2 linked regions of the Cupriavidus necator genome follow. Each later gene encodes a partner of the first gene's protein in a complex. Links are inferred from orthologs where the notes say so. Each region holds a gene or a part of one and is shown in the gene's direction. Other genes may lie near its edges. The genes, in order: mnmG and mnmE.

Evidence for each region.
Region 2: the proteins of mnmG (region 1) and mnmE are in contact, whole or in part, in a solved structure (PDB 9HIP), measured with the Escherichia coli proteins. The link is inferred for Cupriavidus necator from one-to-one orthologs.

What each region holds. Positions count from the first base shown.
Region 1 is NZ_CP066018.1:1,634,212-1,642,651, forward strand. Bases 3,770-6,738 are described here. They hold mnmG (tRNA uridine-5-carboxymethylaminomethyl(34) synthesis enzyme MnmG), read left to right. Parts: upstream 3,770-4,259; coding sequence 4,260-6,218; downstream 6,219-6,738. Other genes in these bases: I6H87_RS07550 (N-formylglutamate amidohydrolase), read left to right, coding at 3,770-4,048; rsmG (16S rRNA (guanine(527)-N(7))-methyltransferase RsmG), read left to right, coding at 6,240-6,738. Outside these bases: I6H87_RS07530 (branched-chain amino acid ABC transporter ATP-binding protein/permease), read left to right, coding at 1-75; I6H87_RS07535 (ABC transporter ATP-binding protein), read left to right, coding at 85-828; I6H87_RS07540 (LysR substrate-binding domain-containing protein), read right to left, coding at 1,088-2,023; I6H87_RS07545 (tripartite tricarboxylate transporter substrate binding protein BugE), read left to right, coding at 2,192-3,172; more of I6H87_RS07550, read left to right, coding at 3,176-3,769; more of rsmG, read left to right, coding at 6,739-6,941; I6H87_RS07565 (ParA family protein), read left to right, coding at 7,026-7,799; I6H87_RS07570 (ParB/RepB/Spo0J family partition protein), read left to right, coding at 7,814-8,440. UniProt on the Escherichia coli protein: NAD-binding protein involved in the addition of a carboxymethylaminomethyl (cmnm) group at the wobble position (U34) of certain tRNAs, forming tRNA-cmnm(5)s(2)U34.
Region 2 is NZ_CP066018.1:1,393,582-1,401,940, forward strand. The notes cover bases 1,840-4,727. They hold mnmE (tRNA uridine-5-carboxymethylaminomethyl(34) synthesis GTPase MnmE), read left to right. Parts: upstream 1,840-2,513; coding sequence 2,514-3,941; downstream 3,942-4,727. Other genes in these bases: I6H87_RS06535 (CHAD domain-containing protein), read left to right, coding at 1,840-2,442; I6H87_RS06545 (tripartite tricarboxylate transporter substrate binding protein), read right to left, coding at 3,958-4,727. Outside these bases: tam (trans-aconitate 2-methyltransferase), read left to right, coding at 1-582; I6H87_RS06525 (VOC family protein), read right to left, coding at 591-977; I6H87_RS06530 (PaaI family thioesterase), read right to left, coding at 1,009-1,446; more of I6H87_RS06535, read left to right, coding at 1,621-1,839; more of I6H87_RS06545, read right to left, coding at 4,728-4,953; I6H87_RS06550 (acyl-CoA dehydrogenase family protein), read right to left, coding at 4,987-7,341; I6H87_RS06555 (enoyl-CoA hydratase/isomerase family protein), read right to left, coding at 7,397-8,170; I6H87_RS06560 (CaiB/BaiF CoA transferase family protein), read right to left, coding at 8,236-8,359. UniProt on the Escherichia coli protein: Exhibits a very high intrinsic GTPase hydrolysis rate. Involved in the addition of a carboxymethylaminomethyl (cmnm) group at the wobble position (U34) of certain tRNAs, forming tRNA-cmnm(5)s(2)U34.

The sequences.
Region 1 (8,440 bases):
ATTGCCGAGGGCGTGCCCGAGGAAGTGCAGAAGAACCCCGCGGTGCTGGAAGCCTACCTGGGTGGCGTGGAGTAAGGACCGGACATGAGCCTGATTCTCGAAGTGAAGGACCTCCACGTCCGCTACGGCAAGGTGGAAGCGGTGCACGGCGCCAACCTGAAGGTGGAGGCCGGCAAGATCGTCACGGTGATCGGCCCCAACGGTGCCGGCAAGTCGACCATGCTCAATGCGGTCATGGGTGCGCTGCCGGTGACGGGGTCGTCGAGCGGCTCGGTCAACTACCTCGGCCACGACATGGCCGGCATCCCGGTGGAATGGCGCGTTGCGCGCGGCATGTGCCTGGTGCCGGAGAAGCGCGAGCTGTTTGCGTCGATGACGGTGGAAGACAACCTGCAGCTGGGTGCCTTTCGCCGCAAGCGCGCCGGCGAGAAGAACTACCTGGACCAGATGGACGTGGTCTACGACCTGTTCCCACGCCTGCGCGAGCGTGCCCGCCAGGACGCCGGCACGCTCTCCGGGGGCGAGCGCCAGATGCTGGCGGTGGGCCGCGCGCTGATGGCCAAGCCGCAGCTGCTGATGCTGGACGAGCCCAGCCTTGGCCTGGCGCCGCTGATCGTGAAGGAGATCTTCCACATCATCAGCAATCTGCGCCAGACCGGCGTGGCCACGCTGCTGATCGAGCAGAACGCACGCGCTGCGCTGCAGGTGGCGGACTACGGCTATGTGATCGAGACCGGGGATATGGCGATGGAAGGGCTGGCCGACGAACTGGCGGCGAATCCGAAGGTGATCGAAACCTATCTTGGATTGGCAAAAAAGGCGGCTTAACCCGCCCGGTTTTCGCCAGAGGAATGAGGGTCTGCGGATGCAGGCCCTTTTCTATTGGTGGTGTGAATAACTTTGGGGATAACCCAATTCAGAGGCGCTTCGGGCGGATGTCGCTATCGGTGCGCTGATGTAGGTACGCAAATATCTACTGGGGTAATTTTTAGCAATCAAATTTACCGAATAACATCCATACAGATAATAATTTTAGGAATTTTATCTGTGGGATGAATGTATTTTTGCATAATTTTTTCCATGTTAGTCATCCGGAGAATAAAGTGTTGGTGCCGCTGCCTGTATCCTTCGCTGCGGTTTCCAGCAGCCAATCCCGGAAGCAGTTCAGCGCCGGATGATCGCGCCGTTCCTTCGGCGCACACAGGAAATAGCCCCGTTGCAGCGTAATTGGCAGGTCAAACGGCGCCGTTACGCGTCCGGCGGCAATTTCGTCGCGCACCAGGCAACGCTGCAGCACGGCGACGCCGATGTCGGCGCGCACCGCCTGGATCAGGATCGAGACCTGGTCGAACGCTGTGGATAACCTTGGCGCAGCGTTGGGTACGCCGGCGGCCTGCAGCCAGTTTTGCCAGTTCGCCGGTGCGGTGGTGTGGTAGAGCAGGGGCTCGTCCAGCAGCTCCGCAGGAGACTGCCAGCGGCCGGCCTCGCGCCGTGCCCGGGCGCGGTCCGGATGGCAGACCGGCACCAATTCACGTCCCACCACATAGTCGGCCTGCAGGCCGGGCCATTTGCCGGCTTCACCCGCCAGGATGGCGGCGTCGGGGGAGGGGCCGGAGAGGTCCTCGTCGCGCTGGTACGGGACGAAGTCCAGCCGGATTTCCGGATGGCGGCGATGGAAGTCCGGCAGGCGCGGCACCAGCCAGACGCTGGCCAGCGTGGGCACGACGGACAGCGTCAGGTGGTGCCGGCGGTTGCCGGCGCGCAGGGTGGCGCTGGCATGCTCGATCGTGGCCAGCGGCTCGGCCACGGCCTCAAGCAATTTCCGGCCGGCATCTGTCAGCACCAGCCGGTGGGCATTGCGCTGTAGCAGCGGCTGCCCGAAATGCGCCTCCAGCCGCGCGATGGCGCGGCTGATGGCACCCTGGGTCACGCACAGTTCGTCCGCCGCACGCGTGAAGCTGCCCAGCCGCGCCGCGGTGGCAAAGGCGTGCAACTCAGACATCGATGGGGAATGCAGCCGCATGGCGGGGGAAGGGAGGAAGGGCGGGACGGCTGCCGGAGCGGCCGCCGCAGGATGATCTTTGGTAATGCAAACGTGCAATATAGTCGTTTGTGCCCGCCCGGTAAACGGCTGACACTCGTCCGGTTCATGCACAAAACCAACAGGAGAATCCCCGTGATCCGAGCCAGGATGTCCCGCCGCCAGCTGCTGCTGTCCGGTACCGCCGCCGCTGCCACGCTGGCCTTTGCCGGCAACGCGTTCGCGCAAGCCAATTACCCGACGCGCCCGATCCGTCTGATCGTGCCGTTCGCGGCGGGTGGCTCCACCGACCTGTCGGCGCGCCTGGTGGCAGAGTTTGCCGGCCGCGAGCTGGGCCAGTCGATCGTGGTCGAGAACAAGGGCGGCGCCGGCGGCTCGCTGGGCATGGAGCAGGTGGCCAACGCCGCGCCCGATGGCTACACCATCGGCATGGCCACGGTCAGCACGCATGGTTCCAACCCGGCGGTGTACCCGAAGCTGAAGTACGACCCGATCAAGGACTTTGCCCCGATCACCAACGTGGTGTCGATGCCGAGCGTATTCACGGTGCATCCGAGCGTGCCGGCGAAAACCATGCAGGAGTTTATTGCCTTAGCCAAGGCCAATCCGGGGAAGTATTCAGTTGCCTCGCCGGGCACAGGGACCCTCGGCCACGTAAATCTTGAGAACTTCCAGATGCTGGCGAAGATCCAGCTGCTGCATGTGCCGTACAAGGGCGCCGGCCTTGGACTCAATGACGCGGTGGCAGGGCAGGTCAATGCAATCTCGGACAACCTGGCCTCCGCGCTGCCTCACGTGAAATCGGGCCGCCTGCGCGCGCTGGCGGTGCTTGGCGCCACGCGCTCGCCGCAGTTGCCAAACGTACCCACCTATGCAGAACTGGGCTACAAGGAGATGGGCGACGGCGGTTGGTTCGGCATCGTCGCGCCCGCGAATACGCCGCCCGCCATCGTCGCCAGGCTGAACCAGGCGATCCACAAGGCCATGCAGAACCCCGAGTTCAAGCGCAAGGTGGAAGAATCCGGCGGCACGCTGGTGCCGACTACGCCGGAGCAGTTCAAGGCGCAGATCCAGCAGGCGATGGCGCGCTACGCCCGCGTGGCCAAGGCTGCCGATATCAAGCTGGACTGAGGCATGGCGGAGGCAATCAACCAAGCTGCGGTACTGCCGCCGGTCATCGTACGCCTGCCGGAAGGGGAGGCGCTGCCGCTGGTATGCGACTCGCCGCACAGCGGTACCGAGTACCCGGCTGACTTCGGTGCGGCGATCCCGGCCGCGCGCCTGCGTGGCGGCGAGGATACCCACGTCGATGCCTTGTGGGAGGCCGTGCCCGCAGCAGGTGGTACGCTGCTGGCGGCCACTTTCCCGCGGGTCTATATCGACCCGAACCGGATGCCCGACGACATCGACCCGGCCCAGCTCGACGGCACCTGGCCGACGGCATTGGCCCCGGGGCCGAAGACGCGGCTGGGCTTCGGCCTGATCTGGAGCCGGGTCGACGCCAGCACGCCGATCTATGACCGCCGCCTGTCCGTGACGGAAGTGCAGGCCCGTATAGACCGCTACTACCGGCCATACCATGCGGCGCTGGCCGAGGCCGTGGAGGGCGCCCACCAGCGCTTTGGCGCGCTCTGGCACCTGAACCTGCACTCCATGCCCAACAACGCCTACGAGCGGCTCAAGATCGCCAGCCCGCATCCGCTGGCGGACTTTGTGCTGGGCGACCGTGACGGCACCACCTGCGAGCCGGGACTGGTCGACCTGGTCGAACGGGAACTGCGCGGCATGGGTTACACGGTGGCTCGCAACGACCCGTACAAGGGCGTGCAGCTGATCGCGCAGATTGGCCGGCCGGCCGAGCGGCGCAATAGCCTGCAGATCGAAATCCGGCGGCCGCTGTATATGGACGAGGTGACGCGCGAGCGCAATGCCGGGTTCGCCACCTTGCAGCGCGATCTTGACAAGCTGACCCAGCAGGTTACGGGCTATATCCGCGCGCAGCTTTGAGGCGCTTGTTCCTCGTGAAACATCAGGCCGGGCCATGTGCCCGGCCTTTTTGTTTCACGTGGAACATAACGTCGCTTTCGAGCGACTCGCCGGGTATCGCCAACGCCATGTTTCACGTGAAACATGGTTACCATCGGAAGGCGGCTAGTCGATTGCCGCTATAATTTCGCATTCCCGTATTTTCCCGCCAGCCTCCCGGAGGAGGTGTCCCATGCTTTACCCAAAAGAATTCGACGTCATCGTCGTCGGCGGTGGCCATGCCGGCACTGAAGCTGCACTCGCCGCGGCCCGTATGGGCTGCCAGACGCTGCTGCTGACTCACAACATCGAGACGCTGGGCCAGATGAGCTGCAACCCGTCCATCGGCGGCATCGGCAAGGGGCACCTGGTCAAGGAAGTGGACGCCATGGGCGGTGCCATGGCCGCCGCCACGGACGAGTCCGGCATTCAGTTCCGCATCCTGAACTCGAGCAAGGGCCCTGCGGTGCGCGCCACGCGCGCCCAGGCTGATCGCGTGCTGTACCGCAAGGCCATCCGTACAAGGCTGGAGAACCAGCCGAACCTGATGCTGTTCCAGCAGGCGGTGGACGACCTGATGGTTGAGGGCGATCGCGTAGTCGGCGCCATGACCCAGGTGGGCATCGCCTTCCGCGCCCGCGCGGTGGTGCTGACCGCCGGTACCTTCCTGGACGGCAAGATCCACGTCGGGCTAGACAACTACACCGGCGGCCGCGCCGGCGACCCGGCAGCAGTGTCGCTGTCGGCACGCCTGAAGGACCTGAAGCTGCCGCAAGGCCGCCTGAAGACCGGCACGCCGCCGCGCATCGACGGCCGCACCATCGATTTCTCGGTGATGGAAGAGCAGCCCGGCGACCTGGATCCGGTGCCGGTGTTCTCCTTCCTGGGTCGTCCGGAGCAGCACCCGCAACAGCTGCCGTGCTGGATCACCCATACCAACAGCCGTACCCACGACATCATTCGTGGCGGGCTGGACCGCTCGCCGATGTACACCGGCGTGATCGAAGGGGTAGGGCCGCGCTACTGCCCCAGCATCGAGGACAAGATCCATCGCTTTGCCACCAAGGAAAGCCACCAGATCTTCCTGGAGCCCGAAGGCCTGACCACCAACGAGTTCTACCCCAATGGGATCTCGACCAGCTTGCCGTTCGACGTGCAGCTGGAACTCGTGCACTCGATCCGCGGGATGGAGAACGCGCATATCCTGCGCCCCGGCTATGCGATCGAGTATGACTACTTCGATCCGCGCGGGCTGAAGGCATCGCTGGAGAGCAAGGCCATCAGCGGCCTGTTCTTTGCGGGACAGATCAATGGCACCACCGGCTATGAAGAAGCCGCCGCGCAGGGCCTGCTGGCCGGCATCAATGCTGGCTGCTATGTGCGCGAACGCGATGCGTGGACGCCGCGCCGCGACCAGGCCTACCTGGGTGTGCTGGTCGACGACCTGATTACTCGCGGTGTGACCGAGCCGTACCGCATGTTCACCAGCCGCGCGGAATTCCGCCTGAGCCTGCGGGAAGACAACGCCGATATGCGGCTGACTGAGGTTGGCCGTGAACTGGGCGTGGTCGACGATGCGCGTTGGGATGCCTTCAACCGCAAGCGCGACGCTGTTTCACGTGAAACAGAGCGCCTGAAGAGCACATGGGTGAACCCGGCGATGCTTCCGGGCGAAGACGCCGTGCCGCTGCTGGGCAAGCCGATCGAGCGCGAGTACAGCCTGGCCGACCTGCTGCGCCGGCCAGAAGTCCGCTATGAAGCACTGATGGCGCTGCAGGGTGGCCGCCATGCCCCGGAAACGCCGTTGGACGCCGAGCCGATGCTGGCAGAGCAGATCCGCGAGCAGATCGAGATCGGCATCAAGTACCACGGCTATATCGCCCGCCAGGCGGCGGAGGTCGACAAGCTGGAAGCCAACGAGTCGACGCGCCTGCCGGAAGGGCTGGACTACACCGAAGTGCGTGGCCTGGGCTTCGAGGTCAGCCAGAAGCTGAACCAGCATCGTCCGGAAACGCTGGGCCAGGCCTCGCGCATTTCCGGCGTGACGCCGGCCGCGATCTCGCTGCTGCTGGTGCACCTGAAGAAGAAGGGGCTGGGGCGCACGCGCGCTGAGTCGGGCGCGCCTTCGGGCAACTCTGAAGAGGCTGCTTGAGTGCCCGGTCCGCGACACACCATGACCGACGACGCCACGCAGCGCCGTCGCCTTGAAGCCGGTCTGGCCCAGATCGGACTGGCGCTGGCGCCGGCCCAGATCGACACCTTGTTTGCCTACCTGGCGCTGCTGCGTAAATGGAACGGCGTCTACAACCTGACCGCAATCCGCCACCCCGATGAGATGCTTACGCATCACATGCTGGACTCGCTCGCCGCCGTGCCGGCACTGGCCGAAGCCGCGCGTGCCGCAGAGGTAGGCACGCCGGCGCGGGGCAGGGTATTGGACGTGGGCTCGGGCGGCGGCATGCCCGGCCTGCCGCTGGCCATCGCCTGTCCCGACGTGTCGGTGCTGATGGTGGACATCGTGCAGAAGAAGACCGCCTTCCTGACCCAGTGCCGTGCGCAACTCGGGCTCTCCAATGCCGCGGCGCATTGGGGGCCGGTGGAGAAGCTCGACGATGCCAGCGGCTTTGCCGTGATCACCTCGCGCGCGTTTGCGGAACTGACTGATTTCGTGAACCTGTCGGGCCAGCTCCTTGCACCGCACGGCAAGCTGATCGCCATGAAGGGGGTTTATCCACAGGCCGAGCTGGACCGCATGGAAGCTGCCGGGCTGATGGCGCAATGGCAGGTCGATGCGGTTCCCCGCATCACCGTGCCCGGGCTGGATGCCGAGCGCCACCTGGTGGTGCTGTCGCGGCGCGCAAGCGCCCACGCATGACGTACGCCGCGGCGCTGCGTGCAGCGCCGCGAACTGCCAGCCCCGCGCTGGCCGGATGAATTGAAGCAGGAGCCTCAGTAGCTTATGGCCAAGGTATTCGTGATCGCAAACCAGAAGGGCGGGGTAGGCAAGACCACCACCACGGTGAACCTCGCCGCCGGCCTGGCCGCGCAGGACCAGCGCGTGCTGCTGGTCGACCTGGACCCGCAGGGCAATGCCTCGATGGGTTCGGGCATCGACAAGCAGGCGCTGGAGCACAGCGTGTACCAGGTGCTGGTCGGCCTGGCCAGCATCAAGCAGGCGCGCCAGCGTTCCGAGACCGGCAGGTACGATGTGCTGCCCGCCAACCGCGAACTGGCCGGCGCGGAAGTGGAACTGGTCGAGCTGGACCAGCGCGAGCGCCGCCTCAGGCAGGCCATCGCAGAGGTCAATGACGAATATGACTTCGTGCTGATCGACTGCCCGCCGTCGCTGTCGCTGCTGACGCTGAATGGCCTGTGCGCCGCGCATGGCGTGATCGTGCCGATGCAGTGCGAGTATTTCGCGCTGGAAGGGCTGTCGGACCTGGTCAACACCATCAAGCAGGTGCACGCCAACCTGAATCGCGACCTGCAGGTGATCGGCCTGCTGCGCGTCATGTTCGATCCGCGCGTCACGCTGCAGCAGCAGGTGTCGGCGCAGCTGGAATCGCACTTCGGTGAAAAGGTCTTCAAGACCCTGATCCCGCGCAATGTGCGGCTGGCCGAGGCACCGTCCTATGGCATGCCGGGCGTGGCGTTCGATCCGTCATCGAAGGGCGCCAAGGCGTACCTGGATTTCGGCGCCGAGATGATCGCGCGCGTCAGGCAGCTGGGCTGAAGGAGAGGGCAAGCATGAGCACTGCAAAGAAAAAGGGCCTGGGCCGCGGCCTTGAAGCGTTGCTGGGCGGGCCGGCCGAAATCGTTGAATCGGTGAAGCAGGAGGGTGCGCCCACCGTGCTGCGCCTGAACCAGTTGCAGCCGGGCAAGTACCAGCCGCGCACGCGCATGGATGAAGGCGCGCTGCAGGAACTGGCCGCCAGCATCCGCGCGCAGGGCCTGATGCAGCCGATCCTGGTGCGCCGTGTGGCCGAGCCGGACCGCTATGAAATCATCGCGGGCGAGCGGCGCTTCCGCGCGTCCAAGCTCGCCGGCCTGGACAAGGTGCCGGTGCTGGTGAAGGACGTGGCCGATGAAGCCGCGGCCGCGATGGCGCTGATCGAGAACATCCAGCGCGAAGACCTGAATCCGCTGGAAGAAGCGCAGGGCATCATGCGCCTGATCCGCGAGTTCAGTTTCACGCATGAGCAGGCGGCCGAGTCGGTCGGCCGTTCGCGCAGCGCGGTGTCGAACCTGCTGCGCCTGCTGAACCTGGCCGCACCGGTGCAGACCATGCTGATGGCGGGCGACCTCGACATGGGCCACGCGCGCGCGCTGCTGGCGGTGGACGGCGCCAACCAGATCACGCTGGCCAACCAGATC
Region 2 (8,359 bases), 240 kb from region 1 along the record:
CAGGACATGGTCGATGCGGCGCGCAAGCGCCTGCCCGCGGTGCAGTTCCGCGTGGCCGACATCGGCGCCTGGGACGAGGCCGGGCCCTATGACGTGATCCTGGCCAATGCCGTGCTGCAGTGGCTGCCTGACCACGCCAGCCTGTTCCCGGCACTGGTATCCAGGCTCGCTCCCGGCGGCACGCTGGCCGTGCAGATGCCGGACAACCTGGAAGAACCCGCGCACCGGCTGATGCGCCAGGTGGCGACGGAAAGCCCGTGGGCAGAAAAGCTCGCCGGCGCCAGCAAGGCCCGCGCCGAGCGTGCCCCGGCGCAGTGGTACTACGAGCTGTTGCGCCCGCTGTGCCAGCGCGTGGACGTATGGCTGACCACGTACCACCATCCGCTGGCGGACGGCCCGGCCGCGGTGGTGGAGTGGTTCAAGGGCAGCGGCCTGCGCCCCTTCCTGCAACCGCTGGACGAGGCCGAGCGCGCCGCCTACCTGGCGCGCTACCAGACCGAGATTGCCAAGGCGTACCCGGCGCTGCCGGACGGGTCGGTGCTGCTGCCGTTCCCGCGCCTGTTTATCGTCGCGACGCGCTGAGGCCAGCCCTACGCCGGCTTGTGGCACACCGCTTCGATGTTGTGCCCGTCCGGATCCAGCACGAAGGCGCCGTAGTAGTTGGGGTGGTAGTGCGCGCGGATGCCCGGCGCGCCGTTGTCGCGCCCGCCCGCGGCCAGCGCCGCGCGATGGAAGGCATCGACGGTCTCGCGGCTGTCCACGCGGAAGGCCACATGCAGCGGCGGCTGGTTGGGCGTGCCGCGGTGGATCCAGAAGTCGGGTTGCCCCGGTGGGCCGAAGCCTGCGACATCGGTGCTGCCGGTGACGCTGGCCGGGAATTCCTTGTCCAGCACATAGCCGATGGCGCCCAGCGCCGCCTGGTAGAAGGCGCGGCTCTTGCCGTAGTCACTGACGCTTACGCCGGTGTGGTCGATCATGGATCGCTTCCTTTCAACGGTGGGAGGGGGCTCAGGCCAGGTCCAGCACGCTCATGGTGGCGTTCAGGCGGCTGACCAGCACCGATTCACCGTGGACGTCGGCGAAGACATCCGCCTCCACCACGATGATCGAACGGCCGGACTTGAGCACATCGGCACGGCAGCGCAGCCGTTCGCTGCGCACGGCCCTGAGCAGGTTGATCTTGAACTCCGCGGTGACCACGTGCTGGCCTGCCTCCAGGATGGTGGATGCCGCCGCGCCCGCGGTGTGGTCCGCGATGGTGGCCTGCACGCCCGCATGGACGATGCCGCCGTGCTGCAGGTGGCGCGGCGCAATGGCCAGCGTGGATTCGCACCAGCCGGGCCCGCAGTCCGCCAGCGTGATGCCGACATCGTTGACAAAGGCGGCCTGGCGAAAGCCCGCCTCGATGGTGTCGCGCAGCAGAAGCCGTTCCTGTTCGGTGGTCATGGCTGTTCCTTGTCGGGTCACTGCATCACCGGGATGTGCGCATTGCAGCGTGAAGGCGCGGGGCTGTCAACCATCCATGCGCCTGTTACGCCGCGCGGAAGCGGGCCGGCGTGCCGTCGCCTACACTGGAAGCATCCGCGACCCGAGTGCGCGCCTGAGCGCATGCAGCCCGCAATGATCGCCGACACCCATCCCCCCCCACTGCGCCGCAAGACGCGGCCCGCCGCGGCCTTTGCCGCGCTGACGCAGGCAAGCCTGGCGCGCATCGAAGCGAGCCTGGCCCAGTTGCTGCGCCGCGACGAGCCCGAAGACCTGCACGCGCTGCGCGTGGCGGTGCGCCATGCGCGCGCGGTGCTCTGGGCCCTGGGGCCGTCGTTGCCGCGGCAGGAGCGCGATCGCTGGAAGCATGACCTGCGCATGCTGGCGCGCGCCACCAGCGACGTGCGCGACTGGGACGTATTCCTGGCCGAAACCATTGCCCCGGCACGCAAACTGGAACCGGACGATACCGTGCTGTCGGCCATCGCCGACACCGCCCGAGAGCGCCGCGACACCGCACGGCAAACCATGCTGGCGGCCCTGGCCGGTTACCGTGACTGGCCGCTGCCAGCGCTGCATCGCGACCTGGCGCACCTGGCCCAGCTGGCCGCCCGCGCCCGCAATGGCGGTGGCCGCCTCGGGCCCTTTGCGCGCAAGCGCGTGCGCCGCGGCCGCAAGCGCCTGCGCGCGCTGGCAAAGGCCGCACGCCGCGGCGATCCCCGCGCGGTGCATGAGCAGCGCATCGCCGGCAAGCGACTGCGCTATGTGATCGAGGCATTCGAGCCGGTGCTGCCATCCCGCTACACCAGGGACCTGCATCGCAAGCTGGTCAAAGGGCAGGCAAAGCTCGGCCGCCTTGTCGACGGCATCGTCGCGCGCCGGCTGCTGGCCGATTGCCTGCAGGCGCAGGCAATGCCGGACGAGGCGCCGCCGCGCCCGCTGCCCGGTGCCAGCTGACCACCCGCCCGCCATGGCGGCCTGCCCACCGCGTGCCACGCCAACCGCACCCGATCTGCGACAATAGCGCCATGACTGCTCCCCAGGTTCCCATTGCCGCCATCGCCACCGCGCCCGGACGCGGCGGCATCGGCGTGGTGCGCGTGTCGGGCCCCGATGTTGGCCCCGTGATGCGCTCCGTCTGCGGCCAGGCACTGAAGCCGCGCCACGCCACCTACCTGCCGTTCCTCGATGGCCATGGCAAGGTCATCGACCACGGCCTGGCGCTGTATTTCCCGGCGCCCAATTCCTATACCGGCGAGGAAGTGCTCGAGCTGCAGGGCCACGGCGGGCCGGTGGTGATGCAGATGCTGCTGACACGCTGCCTGCAAGCGGGCGACGGCATCGGCCTGCGCCTGGCAGAGCCCGGCGAGTTCACGCGGCGCGCCTTCCTCAACGACAAGCTCGACCTGGCCCAGGCCGAGGCCGTGGCCGACCTGATCGAAGCCAGCACCGAGGCCGCGGCGCGCTCGGCGGCGCGTTCAATGGAGGGCGAATTCTCCAACGCCATCCGCCAGCTTGTGGACAAGGTCATCCACCTGCGCATGCTGGTCGAAGCCACGCTGGACTTCCCCGAAGAAGAGATCGATTTCCTGGAGCAGTCCGACGCGCGCGGCCAGCTTGCCACCATCCGCACCGAACTGAGCGGCGTGCTGGCGCAGGCGCGCCAGGGCGCGCTGCTGCGCGAGGGCCTGTCGGTGGTGCTGGCGGGCCAGCCCAACGTGGGCAAGTCGTCGCTGCTGAACGCGCTGGCCGGCGCGGAGCTGGCCATCGTCACGCCCATCGCCGGCACCACGCGCGACCGCGTGCGCGAGACCATCCAGATCGACGGCATCCCGCTGCATATCATCGACACCGCCGGCCTGCGCGAGCATGCCGCCGACGAAGTCGAGCGCATCGGCATCGAACGCACCTGGGACGCCATCCGCCGCGCCGACATCGTGCTGCACCTGGTCGACGCCACCGACTACCTGCGCCATGGCCTGTCAGAGACTGACGACGCCATCGACGACCAGCTCAGCGGCCAGCTGCCGCCGGGCTCGCCGATCGTGCGCATCGTCAACAAGATCGACAAGGCGCCCGCGGTTGGCGATGTCGTCTTCGGCGGCAACCGCCCGCACGTGGTCGCCGCCAACGGCCCCAACCCGACCGAGATCTGGATCTCGGCGCGCACCGGGGCCGGCATTGAACTGCTGCGCCGTGAGCTGCTGCGGCTGGTGGGCTGGCAGTCGGGCAATGAAGGCAACTTCCTGGCGCGCGAGCGGCACCTGACGGCGCTGCGGAATGCGCAATCGCACCTGGATATCGCCGCCGAGCAGGCCGAGCACCAGGCGCAGGCGCTGGACCTGTTTGCCGAAGAACTGCGGCTGGCACAGGATTGCCTGAACAGCATTACGGGTGAGTTCACCAGTGATGATCTGCTGGGGACGATCTTTACGCGGTTTTGCATCGGAAAATAAGGCGCAGCGCCTGACCTCAATCCAGGCTCAGCTGCGATGTCTTGATGGTTTCGCTCCAGCGCAAGCGTTCCGCCGTGACAAAGGCGGCGAATCTCTCCTGTGCCTGTCCGCCTGGAATACCGCCCATCCGGCTGATTTCGGTAACCACGTCCGGGGCGCGCAGGACCGCGACCAGGTGCTCATGCAGCCTGGCTGCGATCTCCGGCGGCGTGCCGGCTTTCACAAAGATGCCGATCCACGCCGTCGACAAGAGGTTGCCCACCCCGGTTTCCTCCATGGTCGGCACCTCGGGCAGGCTGGGGATTCGCCGTGCCGACGTCACGGCGAGCGGGCGCAGCTTGCCGGCCCGGATATGCGGCAGGGCCTGGGTCAGGTTGTCGAACTGGAAAGTCGTTTCACCGGCCAGCAGCGCGGTGGTCGCCGGCGTGGAACCGCGATAGGGAACGTGAATGGCATCCGTTCCCGTGCGCTGCTTGAGCAGTTCGCCGGTCAGGTGGCTGGTCTGGCCGATGCCGGAGGAGCCGAAGGACAGCTTTCCCGCCTGCGCCCTCATTTGCGCGACCAGGTCGGCGGCGCTCCGGATCGGCGACTGTGCGTTGACGACCAGGACGCTGGGAAAAGAGATGACATCGGTAATCCCCACCAGGTCGTCCGGCTTGTATGGCAGGGTCTTGTAGGCGCTGTAGTTGATGGCCTGCGGCCCGACATTCCCGGCCAGGAGCGTGTAGCCGTCGGCGGGCGCGCGTAGCGCCGCCTGTGTGCCGATGATGCCCCCGCTGCCGGGCCGGTTGTCCACGATGACAGGCTGGCCAAGGCGAAGGCTCAGTTTCTGCGCGAGCATGCGGATGGGAATATCGATCGTGCCCCCTGCCGCGCCCGGCACGATGATGGTAACCGGCCGCGCAGGCCACGCCGCGCCCGTTTGCGCGGACACAGCCGGGGCCGCCATCATTGCGCCCAGGGCAGCGGCAAGTGCGAGCGCCAGGCGCCTGGTACTGCGGAGTGCTTGCATGGCATTGCCTCTTTCTTCTCAGTGTTGTCCTGTTCACGCCTGCGAGCGATGGCCGGCATCGACAAAGCGCCCGAGATGCGCCGAGGCATTGCCGAGCAGTGCATCGTTGGCCATCAGGCGCTTGCTGTAGTGACTGATCGGGGTTTCGTCCTGCATGCCGATCGCCCCATGCAGTTGCAGGGCGTCAAGCGCAAGCACACGGCTGGCATGGCCAACCATGTACTTGGCGGCGCTGACGCGGCGCGAGCGCTCGGCCGGCGGCACCAGGGACCAGCCTGCAACGGCTTCGCGCACCAGCTGGCGTGCGGCATGCCAGCCGCGATAGTGGTCGGCCACCCGATGCTGAAGCACTTGCTGCTCTGAAAGGGTGCGGCCGAACTGCTTGCGCATGCGCATGTACTCAACCGTGAGGGCAAGCGATCGCCGCATGGCCCCGATGCTTTCCGCGCAGAGGGCGAGGGTGGCAAGTTCCAGCGCGTCGTCCAGCAACGCCGTGGCGTGGTCCGCGCCGCAGAGCAGCGCGGACGCAGGCAGTTCGACGTTGTCGAAGCGAATGTCCGCCGCGCTGCGCCCGTCGTGGAGCTGATAGGCACGCAGGCCGACACCGGCCGCCTGGCTCGGCACATCGAACAGCGCCAGCCCGCCTTCAGGCAGGCAAGCCGTAACAAACAGATGCTGCGCCTGGGCGGCGCCCATCACCAGCCGGTTGACGCCGTGCAGGCGCCAGTGCGCGCCATCCCGGCGCGCAACGGTTTCAGGATGGTGGACGTCGCGGCGGGACTGGCCCTCGCGATAAGCCAGCGCGCAGCGGGCCTGGCCGCTGGCCAGCGCTGCGAGCAGCGGTTCGCGTCCTTCTGCGTTCTCCGCGCCAAGCAGCACCTGCGTGCCGAGGACCGCGCTCCAGAGCATGGGCTCCACCACCAGGGCCTCGCCGAGCGCTTCCAGCAATGGCATGAGGTCGGACAGGGTGCCGCCCAGGCCGCCGTCGCACTCCGGGATCAGCAGGCCGGTCAGGCCCAGCTCGGCAAGGGCAGCCCATGCGGCAGGGTCGAAGCCGTCCCTGGCAGCCACGGCCTCGCGCCTGCGCTCGAAGCCGTAGTGCTTGTCCAGCCAGCGGCGCAGGGTGCCGTCCATGATCGCCTGCTGCTCGTCCATCTGGTCCTGGCGGGGGCGGTCGATCTCGGTCAGTCCGCCGAACACAGCCTTGGCAACGATCTGGCGTTGTATCTCCGACGAGCCCCCGGCCAGCGTGATGCCACGGTAGCGCCAGTAGTGCAGCGGAAAATTCTCGGCATGGCCAGGAGATAGCGGCTCCGGACTGGGCTCGCCATCGATCGCGCGGGGATCGAAGGGCAATGTTCGGGCGCCCAACGCATCCAGCTTGAACGTGTGCAGGTCCTGCAGCAGCAGGTTGCCATCGAGCTTGAGCAGCGAGGCTTCCAGCTCAGGACTGCCGCCCTGCTCAGCAAACCGCACTGCCGGCCACCACGCGGCTTCGAGCGCGCGCATGCGAATGTCCAGCTCGGCATGCCGGCGCGCCAGCAAGGCATCGTCGATCTGCGCGCCGGGGCCCGGGCGCCATTTGCCGGCCAGTTTCGCGACGCTGGCCAGCTCCGCCTTGCAGTCTCCCACCCGGGCGACGAACAGGCGCTCGATCACCAGCAGTCCCTTGGCGATGGACCAGCCGGCGTGTTCCACGCCCACCAGGTTGGCCGCGGGCACCCGCACGTCGTCGAAGAACATCTGCACGTGGAAGTGCGCGCCGTTGATAAAGCGGATCGGCCGCACCGTCACGCCCGGTGTGCGCAGGTCCATCAGCAGCACCGAGATGCCCTCTTGCTTGCGTCGGGCAGACGGATCGGTGCGGACCAGCACCAGTGCCCAGTTGGCCCACTGGCCCAGGGTCTGCCAGATCTTGCTGCCGTTGACGACCCATTCGTCGCCATCGCGGCGCGCAACGGTGCGCAAAGACGCTAGGTCGGACCCGGCGTCGGGCTCGGAATAGCCTTGCGCCCAGAAGTCATCGAAGGACAGCATGCCGGGCAGGAAGCGCCGGCACTGCTCGGGCGTGCCATAGCGGATCAGCGTGGGTCCGATGGTATCGATGCCGAGATTGTCATAGCGCGGCGCGTCGCTGGCCGCCAGCTCTTCCCGGAAGATTGCCTGCTCCACCAGCGACCATCCCGGGCCGCCGTACTCCCGCGGCCAGCCAGGTGCCGCCCACCCGCGCGCATGCAGGATCCGCTGCCAGCGCACGGCCTGCTCGCGCGTCACCAGGCAATGGGCGCGCGAAGCGGCCCGGATATCGGGCGGGACCACCTCGCGCAGGAAGCTGCGAACCTCCTGGCGGAATGCTTCGAGGCGATCGGCTCGGGAATGATCTGGCATGGTTGGCCCTTTGATGAAAGCACTGCTGGGTTGCGTTCTCCTGACGGGATCACAGTCACCCTGGCGACCATGCCGGCTTGCGCTTCTCCACGAACGCCGCCACGCCTTCCTTTGCGTCATCGGTTACCGCGATATTCCCGAAGCTCTCCACCGCACCGGCTACGCCGCGGCGGTAGTCGGAGTCGTTGGCGCGCAGGAAGGCGGCGCGGCCCATTCGCACGATGGTGGGCGATTTCTCGCAGAAGGATTGCGCCAGCGCCCGGGCTTCGCGCATGACGTCCGGCTGCGGCACGACGCGGCTGACCAGGCCAAGCCGCCAGGCTTCGTCGGCATCGAATGCGCGCCCGGTGAACAGCAGGTCAAAGGCGCGGTGGCGCCCGACGATGCGCGGCAGATGCGTGTAGTGGATGGCAGGGATCATGCCGACGTCGATCTCGGGATAGCCAAATGTTGCGTCCTCGGCCGCGACGATCATGTCGCACGAGATGGCCAGGGTCATGCCACCGCCGCGCGCCGCACCCTCGACCGCCGCGATCGACGGCTTCTTCAGCTGGAACTGCGCCTCGCACAACCCCACATAGAGTTTCTCCACCAGCGCATAGAGCTGGCTCGGTGAAGACTGCTGCACGGCATCGAGCCGCAGGCCGGCACAGAAGCGGCGCGGGATGGCGCTGCCGAGGATGACGGCGCGCACCGAGTCGTCTTCGGCGGCGCGCCGCAAGGCGCCGATCAGGTCGTCGATCATGGCCTCGTTCAGCGCATTGACTGGCAGGCTGTCCAGCTGGATTTCGGCGACCTGGTCGCGCACGGCATAGCGAATGGAGGACATGGATTCCATTGAGTGGATATGGGACGGGCTTCAGTTGACTTGGGGGCGGGCTTGCCTCGCGCTCACTACGTGACGGATCCGGCGACCGCCACGATGCCGTCGGCCTGGTAGCGCCGGATCATGTCGGGGCCAAAGCCTGCCTCGCGCAGAATTTCCTCGGTGTGCTGCCCCAGCAGGGGCGGCGCGCGG